DNA from 2 places in the Streptomyces roseoviridis genome. Region 2 is predicted to be linked to the other one. Evidence: riboswitches for the same ligand, from Rfam matches in the RefSeq annotation. Region 2 holds a riboswitch; the other holds the start of a gene.
The links. Region 2 has a riboswitch for glycine ahead of gcvT (glycine cleavage system aminomethyltransferase GcvT). Riboswitches for the same ligand answer to the same signal wherever they lie in the genome.
Positions count from the first base shown of each region.

Region 1: it holds a riboswitch for glycine, as region 2 does, so the genes downstream of both, ABD954_RS16525 (hypothetical protein) here and gcvT (glycine cleavage system aminomethyltransferase GcvT) in region 2, are expected to answer to the same signal.

Region 1 is NZ_BAAAWU010000001.1:3,639,946-3,647,440, forward strand. It holds gene ABD954_RS16505 (helix-turn-helix domain-containing protein) at 101-1,048, shown strand; partial or broken gene ABD954_RS16510 (DUF397 domain-containing protein) at 1,023-1,121, shown strand; gene ABD954_RS16515 (hypothetical protein) at 1,814-2,287, shown strand; gene ABD954_RS16520 (glycosyltransferase) at 2,947-4,173, opposite strand; gene ABD954_RS16525 (hypothetical protein) at 4,465-4,698, opposite strand; glycine riboswitch at 4,899-4,980, opposite strand; gene ABD954_RS16530 (MarR family winged helix-turn-helix transcriptional regulator) at 4,951-5,337, shown strand; partial or broken gene ABD954_RS16535 (MDR family MFS transporter) at 5,609-7,132, shown strand; gene ABD954_RS16540 (TetR/AcrR family transcriptional regulator) at 7,264-7,495, opposite strand, start outside.
Region 2 is NZ_BAAAWU010000001.1:2,186,194-2,193,688, forward strand. It holds gene ABD954_RS09750 (ABC transporter permease) at 1-391, opposite strand, end outside; gene ABD954_RS09755 (ABC transporter substrate-binding protein) at 491-2,161, opposite strand; gene ABD954_RS09760 (enhanced serine sensitivity protein SseB C-terminal domain-containing protein) at 2,395-3,186, opposite strand; gene ABD954_RS09765 (enhanced serine sensitivity protein SseB) at 3,278-4,045, opposite strand; gene ABD954_RS09770 (AAA family ATPase) at 4,147-4,833, opposite strand; glycine riboswitch at 4,985-5,099, shown strand; gene gcvT (glycine cleavage system aminomethyltransferase GcvT) at 5,259-6,383, shown strand; gene gcvH (glycine cleavage system protein GcvH) at 6,503-6,880, shown strand; gene ABD954_RS09785 (serine hydroxymethyltransferase) at 6,905-7,495, shown strand, end outside.

The DNA.
Region 1 (7,495 bases), 1.5 Mb from region 2:
GATCGGGCGATTACTCTCTGTGCTTCCAGCGTTGCTCAATGGGAGGGGCGGCCACAACGCCCACCGCGTGCCAAGGGCTGCTGTCACAAGGGGGTTCGGAGTGACCAGGAGGAGCGCGACGGCGAGCGAGGCCGCCGCCACGACGGCGGAGGTCTTCGGCGAACTCCTGCGGCACTACCGCGAGTCAGCGGGCCTCACGCAGGAGGGCCTGGCCCGCCTGATCCCCTGCGACCGCTCGCAGGTGGCCCGGGTGGAGGCGGCGAAGCGGGTGCCGGCGGAGCCCTTCGCGAGGGCGTGCGACGAGGCGCTGGGGACGGGCGGGGTGCTGCTGCGGCTGTGGCGGCGGATCGACTGGTACCCGGAGGTGCAGCATCCGGACTGGTTCGAGCGCAGGGCGGAGATGGACGCGGAGGCGGTGGCGTTACGGGAGTACCAGACGCAGGTGGTGCCGGGGTTGTTGCAGACGCCGGAGTACGCGCGTGCGATCTTCTCGCGAGTCGCCGAAGGCGACGAGTTGGAGGAGCGCGTCAAGGCTCGCCTGAGCCGCCAGCAGAGGTTCCTCGCGAAAAGCGGGCCGCTGTACGTGGTTGTGCTCGACGAAAGCTGTCTGCGGAACGTGGTCGGAGGCGCCGAGGTGATGCGGGACCAGTGTGCGCACCTACTGGACGTGGGTCGGTATTCCAACATCCGCATCCAAGTCGCGCCGGCCGGGCCGACCGAACTCATCCGTCCCAAAACGTCGTTGTCGTTGATCACCCTGCCAGACGGCACGGACTGGCTCTACGCGGAATCGCTGACCAGCGGCCATTTCTACGATGATCCAGCCGCTCTTGCTCGTTATGGCCAGACCTATGATGTGCTCAGGGCGGACGCTCTGTCAGCCCAGGCGTCCGCGACCCTGATCAGCGAGGCGATGAAGGGGTTCGAGCAGTATGCAGAGGCACCAGCTCAGCGCGGCGATCTGGATCAAGAGCAGCTACAGCGACAGCGACGGCGGAAACTGCCTCGAAGTCGCCCCCGGGTTCCCCGGCCTCGTCCCCGTACGTGACAGCAAGGCCCCGGAGGGGCCTGCCGTCGTCTTCGAGCGGTCGGTGTGGGAGACGTTCGTCCACAGCCTGTGAACACTCCGCCCGTACACACCAGGGCGAGGACGGCGACCGCTCGCTACGACAATCCCCATCGCCGGGACGGCGCACCGGGATAGGAGACCGACCGCGCCGGCCAGCTAGGCGGCGCCGAGCCAGTGCCCCAGGCGCGGGGAACGCCGTACGCGGCGAGCAGCTCCACGACGAACGCGCGAACTTCTTCCTTCGGCGTGGTCGGGGTGCGGGTCTTGGGTGCTCGGGGTGTCCGTTGCGGGTGCGCTTCTGGATCGGCCGCCCTCTCTCCGAGTGTGGCCCCCTCCGCCGGCCCCTCAAGGGCGCTCCCTTCGGTCGCGTCGCTGCACGATTGCGCTTCGCTTCACCCTTGACCGCCCGGCTCCGGGGTCCTTTACACACTCGGAGGGCGGCCGGGGGGCGTGGCCACGCAAGGGGGCCGGGTATCGGCCGGGCGCCGCGGGCCAGTGGCACGTTGGTGGGTGGGGGCTCGGCTAGTGGCAGGGGAGAGGGAGGACCTTTCCCGCCGTGGGGGGGGTGCGCGGGCGTGGAGTCGGGTGGCTGGTTTGTTCGCGAGTTCCGACAGCAGGTGTCCACCACTTCGGCAGCCCCTGGGTCTCGCAGATTCGAACAGCCTAGGCTTGTCGACCCAGGCATTCCTGGCGAGAAGACGTGCGCCCTGATGCTCAGGGACCGGTCATAGAGGAAGAGTTGGCATGGCGGGGGAACTGTGGGGATCGATGTTCTCGCTCGCGGGTGTGGTGCTTGGCGGGGCGCTGACGGCGTTCACCCAGCGTGCCGCCCAGCGGTCGGCCGATGAGGCCGAGGAGAGGCGGCAGTCGGCTGCGACGGCCGATGCGCGCCGGGCCGAGCAGGTGCAGGCCATCCAGGAGTTTCTTGCCTGTGCTCAGCTGGCCGAGCGGGCCGCCTACGCTCGCCCGGAAGTTTGGGGTGCCGACGAGGACGGCTGGATGACCGGGGCGCAAGAGGTCATGACCAAGCTTTGGACGGCTGACCGCGCGGTCGCCCTGCTCTGTGACCCGGCCCTGGAGGCCCCCGCTCGTGCTTACGGACACGCGCTCAACCAGGCGGTCTGGCGCGAGATCGGGGATGTGCAGATCAACGAGCACCTGGAAGAGCACAAGAATGCCTTCATGATCGCCGCTCGGGCGAGCCTGGCGCGCACATGACCGATCGCCGCGAGCCGGTCACTAACTGAAGCTCGAGCGAGCCGAGTCGACCGCACTCGATCTTCGGTGCACAGGCATCCCTCGGGCCCAGACCCTGCCCGGGTCTCCCCGCCCTAGCGGTGCAAACTCCCTTGCCGAGACAGCCGAAGCGCATCTCCCGTCACAGGAGTCCTGCCCCGTCACATCACAGCCCGCGAGAGGGCAGTTTGCACCGACGGGCCGCCCCCGACCACCCTCCCCACCCACACACAGTGACCAGCGGGGCTTGAATCCCAGCCGACCGACTACCGCTCGCCGCCGAACCGACATTGGGCACCCCATTCCACGGCCGCGCACCCCCCACGAGGGGAGCGGCCTCCCCCACCCCCGCCACAAACCCGGCCCCCACCCACCAACGCGCCACCCGCCCACGGCGCCCGGCCGATACCCGGCCTGCCCGCGTGGCCACGCCCCCCGGCCGCCCTCCGAGTGTGAAAAGGACCCCGGAGCCGGCCGGTCAAGGGTGGAGCGAAGCGCAATCGCGCAGCGACGCGACCGAAGGGAGCGCCCTTGAGGGGTCGGTGGAGGGGGCCACACTCGGAGAGAGGGCGGCCGATCCAGAAGCCCACCAGCAACGCCCACCCCGACCACCCAAGACCCGCACCCCGGCCACCACCCCCCTACGCCCGCTCCCCGAACCCCTCCACCAGCAGCTTCGCCGTCCGCTCCGCCCCGTCCGTGCGCACCTTGCCCGCCGCCGCCCTCGCCGCCGCGCCGGTCTCCGGGGCCAGGGCCGTCGACAGGGCCGCGGCCAGCGACGCGTAGGTCGGCGCCGGGCCGTCGTGCGCCGCGCCGATGCCGAGTTCGGCCACCCGCGCCGCCCAGTACGGCTGGTCGACGATCTGCGGGACCAGCACCTGCGGCACTCCCGCCCGCGCCGCCGTCGTGGTCGTGCCCGCGCCGCCGTGGTGAATGACGGCGGCCACCCTCGGGAAGAGCCGCTGGTGGTTCGCCTCCCCGACCGCCATGCAGTCGTCCTGGTCGTCGATCAGGCCCAGGTCCGCCCAGCCCCGCGACACGAGGACCCGACGCCCGTGGGCGCGTACCGCCTCGATGGCCGCCCGGGCCGGTTCCGTCGAGCCCTGCATGCCCATGCTGCCGAAGCCCACGTACACCGGCGGCTCCCCGTCCTTCAGGAAGGCTTCCAGCTCCTCCGGCAGCGGCCGCTCGTCCGGCACGAACCACGCACCGGTCTGCGCCACGTCGAGGTCCGCCGGCTCCTGCCACGGACCGAGGAACGGGTCCGCCGCCAGCAACGGCCGCTCCCCCATGGCGTAATGACGGACGCTCGGCACCGGCGGCAGCCCGACCTTGGCCCGCAGCGCGGTGAGTCCCGCGCCGAAGACGGCGTTCACGCTGTCGACGTCCCGGTCCCACAGCACCCGGTTGTCCGTCACTCCCTCCGGCAGGGGGTGCCCCGGCAGCGGATACGGCGGGTGGTGCGGCGAGGGCAGCATCCCGGGGAAGAAGGTCACGTACGCATAGCGCAGGCCCCGCTGCTCGGCGGCCGTCCGCGCTCCCGTCACCGCCGGGAACAGACCGGTCGCCAGGAGGGCGTCCGCCCCCTCGGCGGCCTCGGCCACCGCCTCGTACTGCGCCTCGGCCAGCGCGGCCACCCGGTCGGCCATGTCCTCCGCCGAGTTCGGCCTCGGCCCTGCCGCCAGCGCGCGGATGGAAAGGCGCACCGGCACCATCTCGACCCCGACGCCGGCGAGGCGGTCGGCGAACTCCTGGTCCTCGGGCGCGACCAGGCGGACTCGCGCCCCCGACCGCCCGAGCACGACCGCCAGAGCGGCCAGCGGCTCGACGTCCCCACGGGACCCGTACGACGACAACACCACGCGCATGCGGTGGTTCCCCCTTCGGCTGGTTCCCTCGCCCGATTCGAGCGAAGGACGCCGATTGTGCGGCACCACCGGGGCCTTGCCGCAAGGCCCCCCGTGCGCTATACGTTGAGTACGGCGGGGAGCGCATACGGCTCCCGGCCTTTTCTTTTGCCCCCACTGCGCCGCCGCACCGCCGCACCGGCGCACCGGCGCGGCGAGGGTTGCGACAACGCGGAGAGGGCGGCCGGGCCCGAAGCCCCCGTGGAGCCTCCGGCCCGACCGCCCTCCTGAAGGCCGGTCGGTCGATAGTGGTCAGCCCAGCGCGAGCCAGGCCACGCCCGCGAGGACGGCGATCGCGACGACGATGCCGACGATCAGGCCCACGCGGGGGCCGGAGGAAGTCGCGGCGGCGGTCTGCTGCTGCCGCTGCGGGGTGCCCTCGTCGACGAAGGCGCGGAACATCTGGGTGCTGCCTGCGGGGTCGTAGGAGCCCTCGGGGGCCTGACCGCCGCCCTGGCCGTACGGTGCTTGGGGGTTGTGTGCCATGGGCCGGACCCTAGCGAAGTCGGGGTGGCGGCCCCAAGCCCCGCCCTCCGGCCCTGCCCCGGACCTGCACGCGCCCTCCCCCTCCGACCCGCTTTGCCGATTCTTTAGCACGCTTTGACCGATTTAGTTTGCCTGGAGCAACCATCCATCTCTATCGTTGCCCTAAGCAACAAGATGTCGGAGTGTGCGATGGAGACGGTCAACCGGAACCGGTACGAGGAGCTCGCCCGAGCGGTGAGCGCCTTCGGCGCCGTGAAGCGCGGGCTCTCCCGGGCCCTGCCCGCCCACTGCCAGGGCGGTGCGGCGGCCGTGCTCGCCCTGGTCAAACACCACGGCGACATGCGGACGAGCCGGCTCGCCGAGCTGATGGCCGTCGACATGTCGGTGTGCAGTCGCCACGTGGCGCACACCGTGGAGTACGGCTGGATCGAGCGACTGCCCGACCCGGACGACAAGCGATCCCGCATCCTGCGGCTCACTCCCGAGGGGTACGCGATGCTCGGCGAGCTCGACCGCCGGGTCACCGACGCCTTCTCCCGCCACCTCACGGAGTGGTCGGACGACGACGTCGCCCTGCTCACCGCACTGCTCGGCCGCCTCCGCGATTCCTTCGGGGACTGCCGGGCCCACCACGCCTGACACCCGTACCGCCTGACACCCGCACCGCCTGACACCCGCACCGCCTGACGACCACCGGCCTCACGCCAATTCCGCGTGACGCCCACCCCGCCTCACGCCTCTTGCGCGTGACGCCCACCCGGCGTGACGCCCACCCCGCCTCACGCCCGCTCCGCTCGACGCCCATCACGCTTGACCACGAAGGAAGTTCATGGCTACGACCTCGCCCGACGCCGGTGTGCGGGACGGCCTCACCCCTCACGGGAGCGCCGGCCCCGGCGCCGCCCCGCCGATGACGCACCGACAGATCATGGAGGCGCTGTCCGGGCTGCTGCTCGGCATGTTCGTCGCCATCCTGTCCTCGACGATCGTCTCGAACGCCCTCCCCCAGATCATCACCGACCTCGGCGGTGGTCAGTCCGCCTACACCTGGGTCGTCACCGCCGCCCTGCTGTCGATGACGGCGACCACCCCGCTCTGGGGCAAGCTGGCCGACCTCTTCTCCAAGAAGCTGCTCGTCCAGATAGCCCTGGTCATCTACGTCGCCGGCTCGGTGGTCGCCGGTCTCTCCCAGAACACCGGCATGCTCATCGCCTGCCGCGTCGTCCAGGGCATCGGCGTCGGCGGTCTGACCGCCCTCTCCCAGATCATCCTGGCCGCCATGATCGCCCCGCGTGAGCGCGGCCGGTACAGCGGCTACCTCGGCGCGGTCTTCGCCGTCGCCACCGTCGGCGGCCCGCTGCTCGGCGGCGTCATCACCGACACCGACTGGCTCGGCTGGCGCTGGTGCTTCTACGTCGGCGTGCCCTTCGCGATCATCGCGCTGCTCGTCCTCCAGAAGACCCTCAAGCTGCCCGTCGTGAAGCGCCAGGTCAAGGTCGACTGGGCCGGCGCCCTCTTCATCAGCGCCGCCGTCTCCCTGCTCCTCATCTGGGTCACCTTCGCGGGCGACAAGTACGACTGGCTGTCCTGGCAGACCGCCGTCATGGTGGGCGGTTCGATCGTCCTCGGCGCGGTCTTCGTCCTCGTCGAGTCGAAGGCGTCCGAGCCGATCATCCCGCTGCGGCTCTTCCGCAACCGCACGATCACCCTGGCCTCGCTGGCCTCGCTCTTCGTGGGCGTCGCGATGTTCGCCGGCACGGTCTTCTTCAGCCAGTACTTCCAGCTGGCCCGCGACGAGTCGCCGACGATGTCCGGCGTCCTCACCATCCCGATGATCGCCGGCCTGTTCGTCTCCTCGACGGTCTCCGGCATGATCATCACCAAGACCGGCCGCTGGAAGACCTGGCTGATCAGCGGCGGCGCCCTCGCCACCGGCGGCCTGGGCCTGCTCGGCACCATCCGTTACGACACGGAGTACTGGCACATCGCCGTCTTCATGGCGGTGCTCGGCCTCGGACTCGGCATGATGATGCAGAACCTGGTGCTCTGCACCCAGAACCAGGTCGCCCCCTCCGACCTCGGTGCCGCCTCCTCCGTCGTCACCTTCTTCCGCTCCCTGGGCGGTGCGATCGGCGTCTCGGCGCTCGGCGCGGTCATGGCCCACCGGGTCACCGACTACGTCAAGGAGGGCCTGGCCGAGCTCGGCCCGAAGGCCGCCGGGGCCGTGGGTCAGGGCGGCGGCGGCATCCCGGACATGGACAAGCTGCCGGCCCCGATCCGTACGGTCATGGAGAGTGCGTACGGGCACGGCGTCGGCGACGTCTTCCTCTACTCGGCGCCCTTCGCGCTGCTCGCCTTCGTGGTGACGCTCTTCATCAAGGAGGTCGCGCTGAAGAGCAGCTCGGCCCCCGAGGCACCCGCGGCGCCTGCGGAGAAGAACGAGAAGAGCGAGCAGAGCGAGAAGAGCGGGCAGAGCGCCTAGGAAGGACTCCCGGCCGCGCTTCGAGCGGAGGCGCGGCCGGGTCGGGTACGGAGCGGCGGGTCAGGGGACGGCTCGCCGCTCCGTCATTCAGCCGGGCGGTCGGAACGGCTCCGCTCGACCATGACCTCGATGCCGGCGATCAGGACCTCGAGCGCGTAGTCGAAGTCGCGGTCCCAGATGTCGCTGACGGTGCCGTGCGAGGCGCGCTCGTCGAGGATCTCCGCGATCGGTTCCAGCGCCTCCACGAACCGCGGGTCGTCGCGGAACGCTCTGATGGACTCCCCGTAGAAGTCGTCCTGCGACATCCCGGCCTCG
Region 2 (7,495 bases):
CCACGTCGAGCCAGCCGCCGCGCTTGCGGGCGGCGAGGTAGCCGAGCGGGATGCCGACGACGACGGCGATGAACATGGCGGCGAGGCTGAGTTCCACCGTGGCGGGGAAGCGCAGCAGGAACTCGTCCCAGACCGGCTGTCCGGTCTGCACGGAGGTGCCGAGGTCGAGTTCGAAGAGCCGCTTGAGGAAGCGTCCGTACTGGACGTAGAGCGGCTGGTCGAGTCCCAGCGCCCGGTTGATGCGCGCCACGTCGGCTTCGGTCGCCCGCTCGCCCAGGATCGCTGAGGCGGGTCCGCCGGGCAGTCGGTTCAGCCAGACGAAGAGCAGAACCGACAGGCCGAGCAGGGTGGGTATCAGCTGGAGAAGTCGTCGTACGACGAGTCGCAACACCCCGCGTGCCCCTTTCTTGCGTTGTACGAGAGTCGGATGCGGGTCCGCCCGGCCACGTGTTCTCCGTGGCCGGGCGGACCTCTGGCGTTGTTCCTTCGGCTACTTGAAGGAGGCCTCGGCGAAGTTCTCCTGCGTCAGCGGGGAGACCTTCGGCGGGTTGACGTTCTTGCCGAACGCGATGGCGGGCGGCGAGGAGGTCAGCGGGAGACCCGGCAGGTACTCCATGATCGCCTCGTTGGCGGCCTTGTACAGGTCGGTGCGCTTGGTCGGGTCGCCCTGGAGCGAGCCCGCCTTCACCGCGGTGAAGACCTTGTCGTCCTTGAAGCCCCACTGCTTGTCGGGCTCGGCGAACCAGGTGCCGATGAAGTTGTAGCCGTCGTTGAAGTCACCGGTCCAGCCGAGCATGTGCAGGGCGCAGGAGCCGGCCTCGACCGCGTCCAGGTAGTCCGGGTTCCACTTCAGCGGCTTCGGGGTGACCTTGATGCCGGCCTTCTCCAGGTCGGCCTTGATCAGCTCGAAGATGTCCTGCGGCGCCGGCATGTACGGGCGGGTGACCTCGGTCGGGTAGCACATCTCGACGGAGAGGTTGCTCGCACCGGCGGAGGCGAGGAGCTGCTTGGCCTTGGCCGTGTCGAAGGGGTACTTCTTCACGTTCTCGGAGTAGCCGGCGACCGTGTCGGGCATGAACTGGGTCGCGACCTTGCCGCCCTCGGGCAGCTGGGTCTTGACGATGTTCTCGCGGTCGACGGCGTGCGCGATGGCCTGGCGGACGGCCGGCTTCTGCAGCGCCGGGTTCTTCGTCTGCGTCATACCGAGGTAGAGCAGGTTGAAGACGTCACGGGTCGGGACCTTGAAGCCGGCGGCCTCGAGGGTCTTGATGTCGGCGGGCGCGACCAGGTCGTAGCCGTCGATGTCACCGGCCTGCAGCGCCTGACGGCGGGCGTCCTCGGTGTCGATGGTGCGGATGACCAGGTTCTTCACCTTGGCCTTCTCGCCCCAGTAGTCGTCGAAGCGGGTGAGGGAGACTTCCTTGTTGCCCTTGTTCCACTTCGCGATCTTGTACGGGCCGGTGCCGGCGACCGTGCCGGCCTCCTGGCTGTACTTGGGGTACGTGATGGCGTCGCCCTTGGCGGACGCCGCCTGCTTCTCGTACTCCTTGATCGCCTTCGGCGAGTGGATCGCGAGGGCCTGGAGGGAGAAGCCGCCGGGCAGGTTGGCGGAGGGCTTGAGGACCTCGATGACCGCCGTGTTCTCGTCCTTGGCCGTGCAGGACTTGTAGTTCGGCGGCGGGGCTTCCTTGTCCTCGTTCTTCGCGAAGCCACCCATGATGTCCTGCCAGTAGGTGGAGATCGCGCTGGACTGGTAGGTGCCCTTCCAGTTGAACCAGTGGTCGTAGTTCGCGCAGACCGCGGCGGCGTTGAACGCCTCGCCGTCGTGGAACTTCACGCCCTTGCGCAGGTTGAACGTCCAGACCGTGCCCTGGGGGTTGCTCGACCAGGTCTCGGCGAGACCGCCGACGAGCTTGCTGCCTCCCGACTCGTGCTCGAGCAGTGCTTCGAAGGCCTGACGGGTGACCCGGAAGGTCTCGCCGTCGGCCGCGAGGGACGGGTCGAGGGAGGCCGGGTCGCCGGGGGCGCCGAAGACGAAGGTGTCCTTCGCCCCGCCCTTGTCCCCGTCCTTGCCCCGCTCGCTCGCGCAGCCGGTGGCGATGAGGCCGACCGTGAGGGCCGCCGTCAAAGCCCGGGCCGCCCGGGACTTGAATATTCGCATGGGTCCACCCCTGGGTCGCCATGTGTGGTCTTGACCGGCCGAACGCTACTGGCGAGTGACGCGGCAGAGAACAGTCCGCATAGCGGTGATACCAACCTGAGACCCGGACAGTTACCAAAACGGTCCGATGCGGGACATCGCAGCGCGCCCGGCGGAAAGCGGAGGCAAAACCTCAGCTTGGCAGGGGATTTCGGCCGTGTTTCCGCACGGCGTCCGCGGGTGACGCCGCGGTGTCAGCGGTGCTGCGCGGGCGGGTAGCCGTATCCCGGCTGGTGAGACGGGGCGGCCTGCGGGGCGGCGTGCGCCTCGCGGTCGTAGAACGGGCGGGCGTGGGCGGCCAGCCACATCGCGACCGGGTCGTACGTGTCGGACATGGTCACCGTGCAGACGGGCAGGCCGTCGGGGACGGCGGCGACGGTCTGGTGCATCATCGCGCGGACCGCCTCGACGGAGGCGGGGGCGGAGTCGTACAGGTCGAGGCCGATGGCGAGGTACGGGGAGCCGAGCGCGGGCTGCACCCAGGCGCGGCGCAGCGAGCGCACGGCGGAGGTGCGGTGCGCGTTCTGGGTGAGCAGGGCGTAGAACTGCGGGATCTCCAGGGCGGGCTCGGACAGCCGCAGGGGTCCCGCCGGCATGCGGTCCAGGCCGGTGGCGATGCGGCGCAGGTCGGCCCAGGGGATGCCGACGCCGCCGCCGGGGGCGTGCGGGTTCAGCCAGATGCCCCAGCGGTCGGGGTAGAGGGCGCGGGCGATCTCCAGGCCCGGGACGAGCTCGTGGGCGCGGTTCCAGCCGGAGGCGGCGAGCTCCTGGGCGGAGGTGACGCAGGGGGCGTAGCCGTAGCCGTCGACCTCCATGTTCCCGTACTGGGCGTCGGGGGATCCGGGGGCGCCCTGCCAGAGCAGCATCCAGACCTCGGAGCCGGCGAGGGCGTGCAGCAGCTGCTCGTAGGCGTCGTGGCGTCCGGGTGCCACCTGGCGCAGCATGTGCTCGACCTGTCCGGTCGCAGCGGTGCCTGACGCGCTCACCCTGGGTCCCGCCCCTCTTTTCGTACGGCCGTACGGCCCGGTTGCTCGTTGCTCTCGGTTCTGAATCAGTTCAGCTTAAACAGGGGGACCGTCACACGGCGGCGCGCTGGAAGAAGGGCCGTACCTTCTCCAGCATCCAGTCGGCGACCGGGTCCTGGGCCACGTCGAGCAGGATGAGGTTGACCGGCCAGGCGACCTCGATCCGGCCGAGGGCGCGGCCGAGGGCGTCCAGCGGGGTGGCGGGGTCGGCGTCGGGGTGGGTCAGCTGGACGCCGACGAAGAGGGCGGGTTCGGTGCCCTCGACGCTGGCGAGGGCGCGGCGGGCCGTGGCGACGGTGCCGAGGGCCTCGAACTCGGCGGAGGCGGCGGCGAGGAAGTCGACCGGGTCGTCCTGCCAGTCGGGTTCGAAGAGGCGGACGCGGCCGCCGGAGGCGGGCCCTGCCCCGTAGCCTCCGTCACGGGAGGCGCCCCCATGGGGGGTGCGGCCGACGCGGCAGAGCTCGGCGACGGCGGCCGGGGGCAGCGGGACGCCGACGGTGCCGCCGGGGTTCACGGCGATGCCGAGCTGCGGGGGCAGGCCGCGGGCGAAGTCGCGGGCGGGGGCGACGGTGAAGGACATGTGCTCGCCGACGCAGGCGAGGAACTGCTCGTGGGAGCTGAAGACGGGCACGTAGGCGGAGCCGTCGATCTCCATGGTGGGCAGGTCGAGGTCGGGGCTGTCGGGTCCGCCGCCGTTGGGCAGCGGCACCCAGACGGCGCTGCGGCCGAGGACCTCGACCAGCCTGCCGCCGGCGGCGGGGTTGCCCAGCGAGGCGGCCAGCACTTCCTCGAGCTCATTGCCCGGCCACGTCACGTCCACGGTTCTCGTCGTCCCCTTCCGGCACCTGCCTGCGGTTCAGCACCTTAACGGCGGCTCGCCGCCCCTGTGACCGAATAGGACGCCCGGGGGGCGGGAGTGGTTCACGCCACGTCGCGGAATCCGATCCGGCGCAGGGCGTCGGCGGCGTCCCGGTCGAGCAGGGTGACCGAGGCGCAGCCGGGCGGCAGGGCGCCGCTCTCGGCGGTGCGCACCAGGCGGCCGACGGCGCGGCGGTGCCGGGCGAAGGCGTAGCCGGAGACGCCGCGGCCGCGGGAGCGCTGGCCGGCGCGGGCGGTGTCGGGGTCGACGTCGAGCAGGACCAGGTGCAGGGCGGCGCCGCGCCTGCGGGCCTCCCGGGCGAGCCAGCCGCGCACCCAGGACTGGGTGCCGCAGTCGTGGACGATCACCCCGGCGCCCGAGCGCAGGGCGCGGCGCAGGCCCGCGTAGTGGGCGAGGCGGGCCAGGGGGCGCCACAGGGCGTACGGCAGGAAGCCGGGCAGCCGGGCCTCCCAGCGCTCGCGGGTGTGCTGCGAGTCGATGGCGCGGCCGGCGGCGGCGCGGTCCATGAGGGTGGACTTCCCGGCGCCGGGCAGTCCGGAGACCACGACGACGTCGCCGGCGGCGAAGGTCAGCACGCGGGGGCTGCGGCCGCCGCGCTCGCGCAGGTCGCGCAGGATCCGGGCGCGGCGCCGGCTTCTGACCCGGTCGCGGGCGCGGGCGCGGGCGGCCGCCCGCTGGACGGGTATGCCGGGACTCGCCGCGTAGGCGCCGGTGCGCTGGATGGTCATCTCTGCTCCCCCTGTCGGGCCTGCCGGGACCCTGCCCACGAAGTGTAAAGAAACGGTAATGGGACACAAGCGATTTGCCCGGCGGACCCGCCGTGCAATGATGAGCGCGCCACGCGCTCGCACGAGCGCGCACAACCGCATACCGGCCGCTCGAATCCGCGCGGGAGAGTCCCGGGCCGCCAGGCGCAGTCGCGCCGGACGTCCCCGGGCGCCGAAGGAGCAAGAACCTCCCTTGAATCTCTCAGGCCCCGTACCGCGTGGATGAGGCAGATCTGAAAAGCGGGCCGCACCTGTCGCGGCCCCACCCAAGGTGCAAGCCGAGGATGCCCTCGGTGAACCTCTCAGGTTCCATGACAGATGGGGAGGATCGTCCTCACCGTCATGCACGTCGTGCCCTGCACGCCCTGGGACCCGGGAGCCACCCCATGAGCACTGCCCCCCGCCTGACTGCCCTCGATGCGCTGCATCGCTCACTGGGCGCGACCATGACCGACTTCGCCGGCTGGGACATGCCGCTGCGCTACGGCAGCGAGCGCGACGAGCACAACGCCGTACGGACCCGCGCGGGCCTCTTCGACCTCTCCCACATGGGTGAGATCACCGTCACCGGCCCGCAGGCCGTGGACCTCCTGGACTACGCCCTGGTCGGCAACATCTCCACCGTCGGCAACGGCCGCGCCCGCTACACGATGATCTGCCAGGAGGACGGCGGCATCCTCGACGACCTGATCGTCTACCGCCTCGGCGAGACGGAGTACATGGTCGTCGCCAACGCCTCCAACGCCCAGGTGGTCCTCGACGCCCTCACCGAGCGCTCGCGGGGCTTCGACGCCGAGGTCCGCGACGACCGCGACGCGTACGCCCTGATCGCCGTCCAGGGCCCGGAGTCCCCCGGCATCCTGAAGTCCCTCACCGACGCCGACCTGGACGGTCTGAAGTACTACGCGGGCCTGCCGGGCACCGTCGCGGGCGTACCGGCGCTGATCGCCCGCACCGGCTACACCGGCGAGGACGGCTTCGAGCTGTTCCTGAAGCCGGAACACGCCGAGGGCGTGTGGCGGGCGCTGACCGAGGCGGGCGCCGGCGTCGGCCTGATCCCGTGCGGCCTGTCCTGCCGTGACACGCTCCGCCTGGAGGCGGGCATGCCGCTGTACGGTCACGAGCTGACCACCGCGCTCACCCCGTTCGACGCGGGCCTGGGCCGGGTGGTGAAGTTCGAGAAGACCACCAACGAGGGCCGCTTCGTCGGCCGCGAGGCGCTCGAGAAGGCCGCCGAGCGCGCCGAGACCGCTCCGCCGCGCAAGCTGGTCGGCCTGGTCGCCGAGGGCCGCCGGGTCCCGCGCGCCGGCATGTCGGTGGTCGCGAACGGCGAGGTCATCGGCGAGATCACCTCCGGCGCGCCGTCCCCGACCCTGGGCAAGCCGATCGCCATGGCCTACGTGGACGCCGCCTTCGCCGCGCCCGGCACCGAGGGCGTCGGCGTCGACATCCGGGGCACGCACGAGCCGTACGAGGTCGTGGCGCTGCCGTTCTACAAGCGTCAGAAGTGACAGGCGACTGACAGGGATCTGCCAGAAGTGACGTATCCCTCATCGATTCGTCTCATTCTGCATCTCACCTCGCAAGACCCACGTTCATCAGCACTCCCCCGATCCAGGAGAATCAGGTCATGAGCAACCCCCAGCAGCTTCGTTACAGCAAGGAGCACGAGTGGCTGTCGGCCGTCGAGGACGGCGTCGCCACGATCGGCATCACCGAGCACGCGGCGAACGCGCTCGGCGACGTCGTCTTCGTGCAGCTTCCCGAGGTCGGTGAGACCGTCACCGCGGGCGAGTCCTGTGGCGAGCTGGAGTCCACGAAGTCCGTCAGCGACCTGTACGCCCCGGTGACCGGTGAGGTCGTCGCGGCCAACCAGGACGTCGTCGACGACCCCTCGCTGGTGAACTCCGCCCCGTTCGAGGGCGGCTGGCTGTTCAAGGTGCGCATCGAGGCCGAGCCGGAGGACCTGCTCTCCGCCGACGAGTACACCGCCTTCACCGCCGGCTAACCGAGACCCCCCAGGGATCGAAACATGTCGCTTCTGAACACCCCTCTCCACGAGCTGGACCCGGACGTCGCCGCCGCCGTCGACGCCGAGCTCCGCCGCCAGCAGTCCACCCTCGAGATGATCGCCTCGGAGAACTTCGCTCCGGTCGCGGTCATGGAGGCCCAGGGCTCGGTCCTCACCAACAAGTACGCCGAGGGCTACCCGGGCCGCCGCTACTACGGCGGCTGCGAGCACGTCGACGTGGCCGAGCAGATCGCGATCGACCGGATCAAGGACCTGTTCGGCGCCGAGTACGCCAACGTGCAGCCCCACTCCGGCGCCTCCGCCAACCAGGCCGCCCTCTTCGCGATCGCCCAGCCGGGCGACACGATCCTCGGCCTGGACCTGGCCCACGGCGGCCACCTCACCCACGGCATGCGCCTGAACTTCTCCGGCAAGCAGTTCAACGTGGTCGCCTACCACGTGGACGAGGCCGGCCTGGTCGACATGGCCGAGGTCGAGCGCCTCGCCAAGGAGCACCGCCCCAAGGTGATCATCGCGGGCTGGTCCGCCTACCCGCGCCAGCTGGACTTCGCGGAGTTCCGCCGGATCGCCGACGAGGTCGAGGCGTACCTG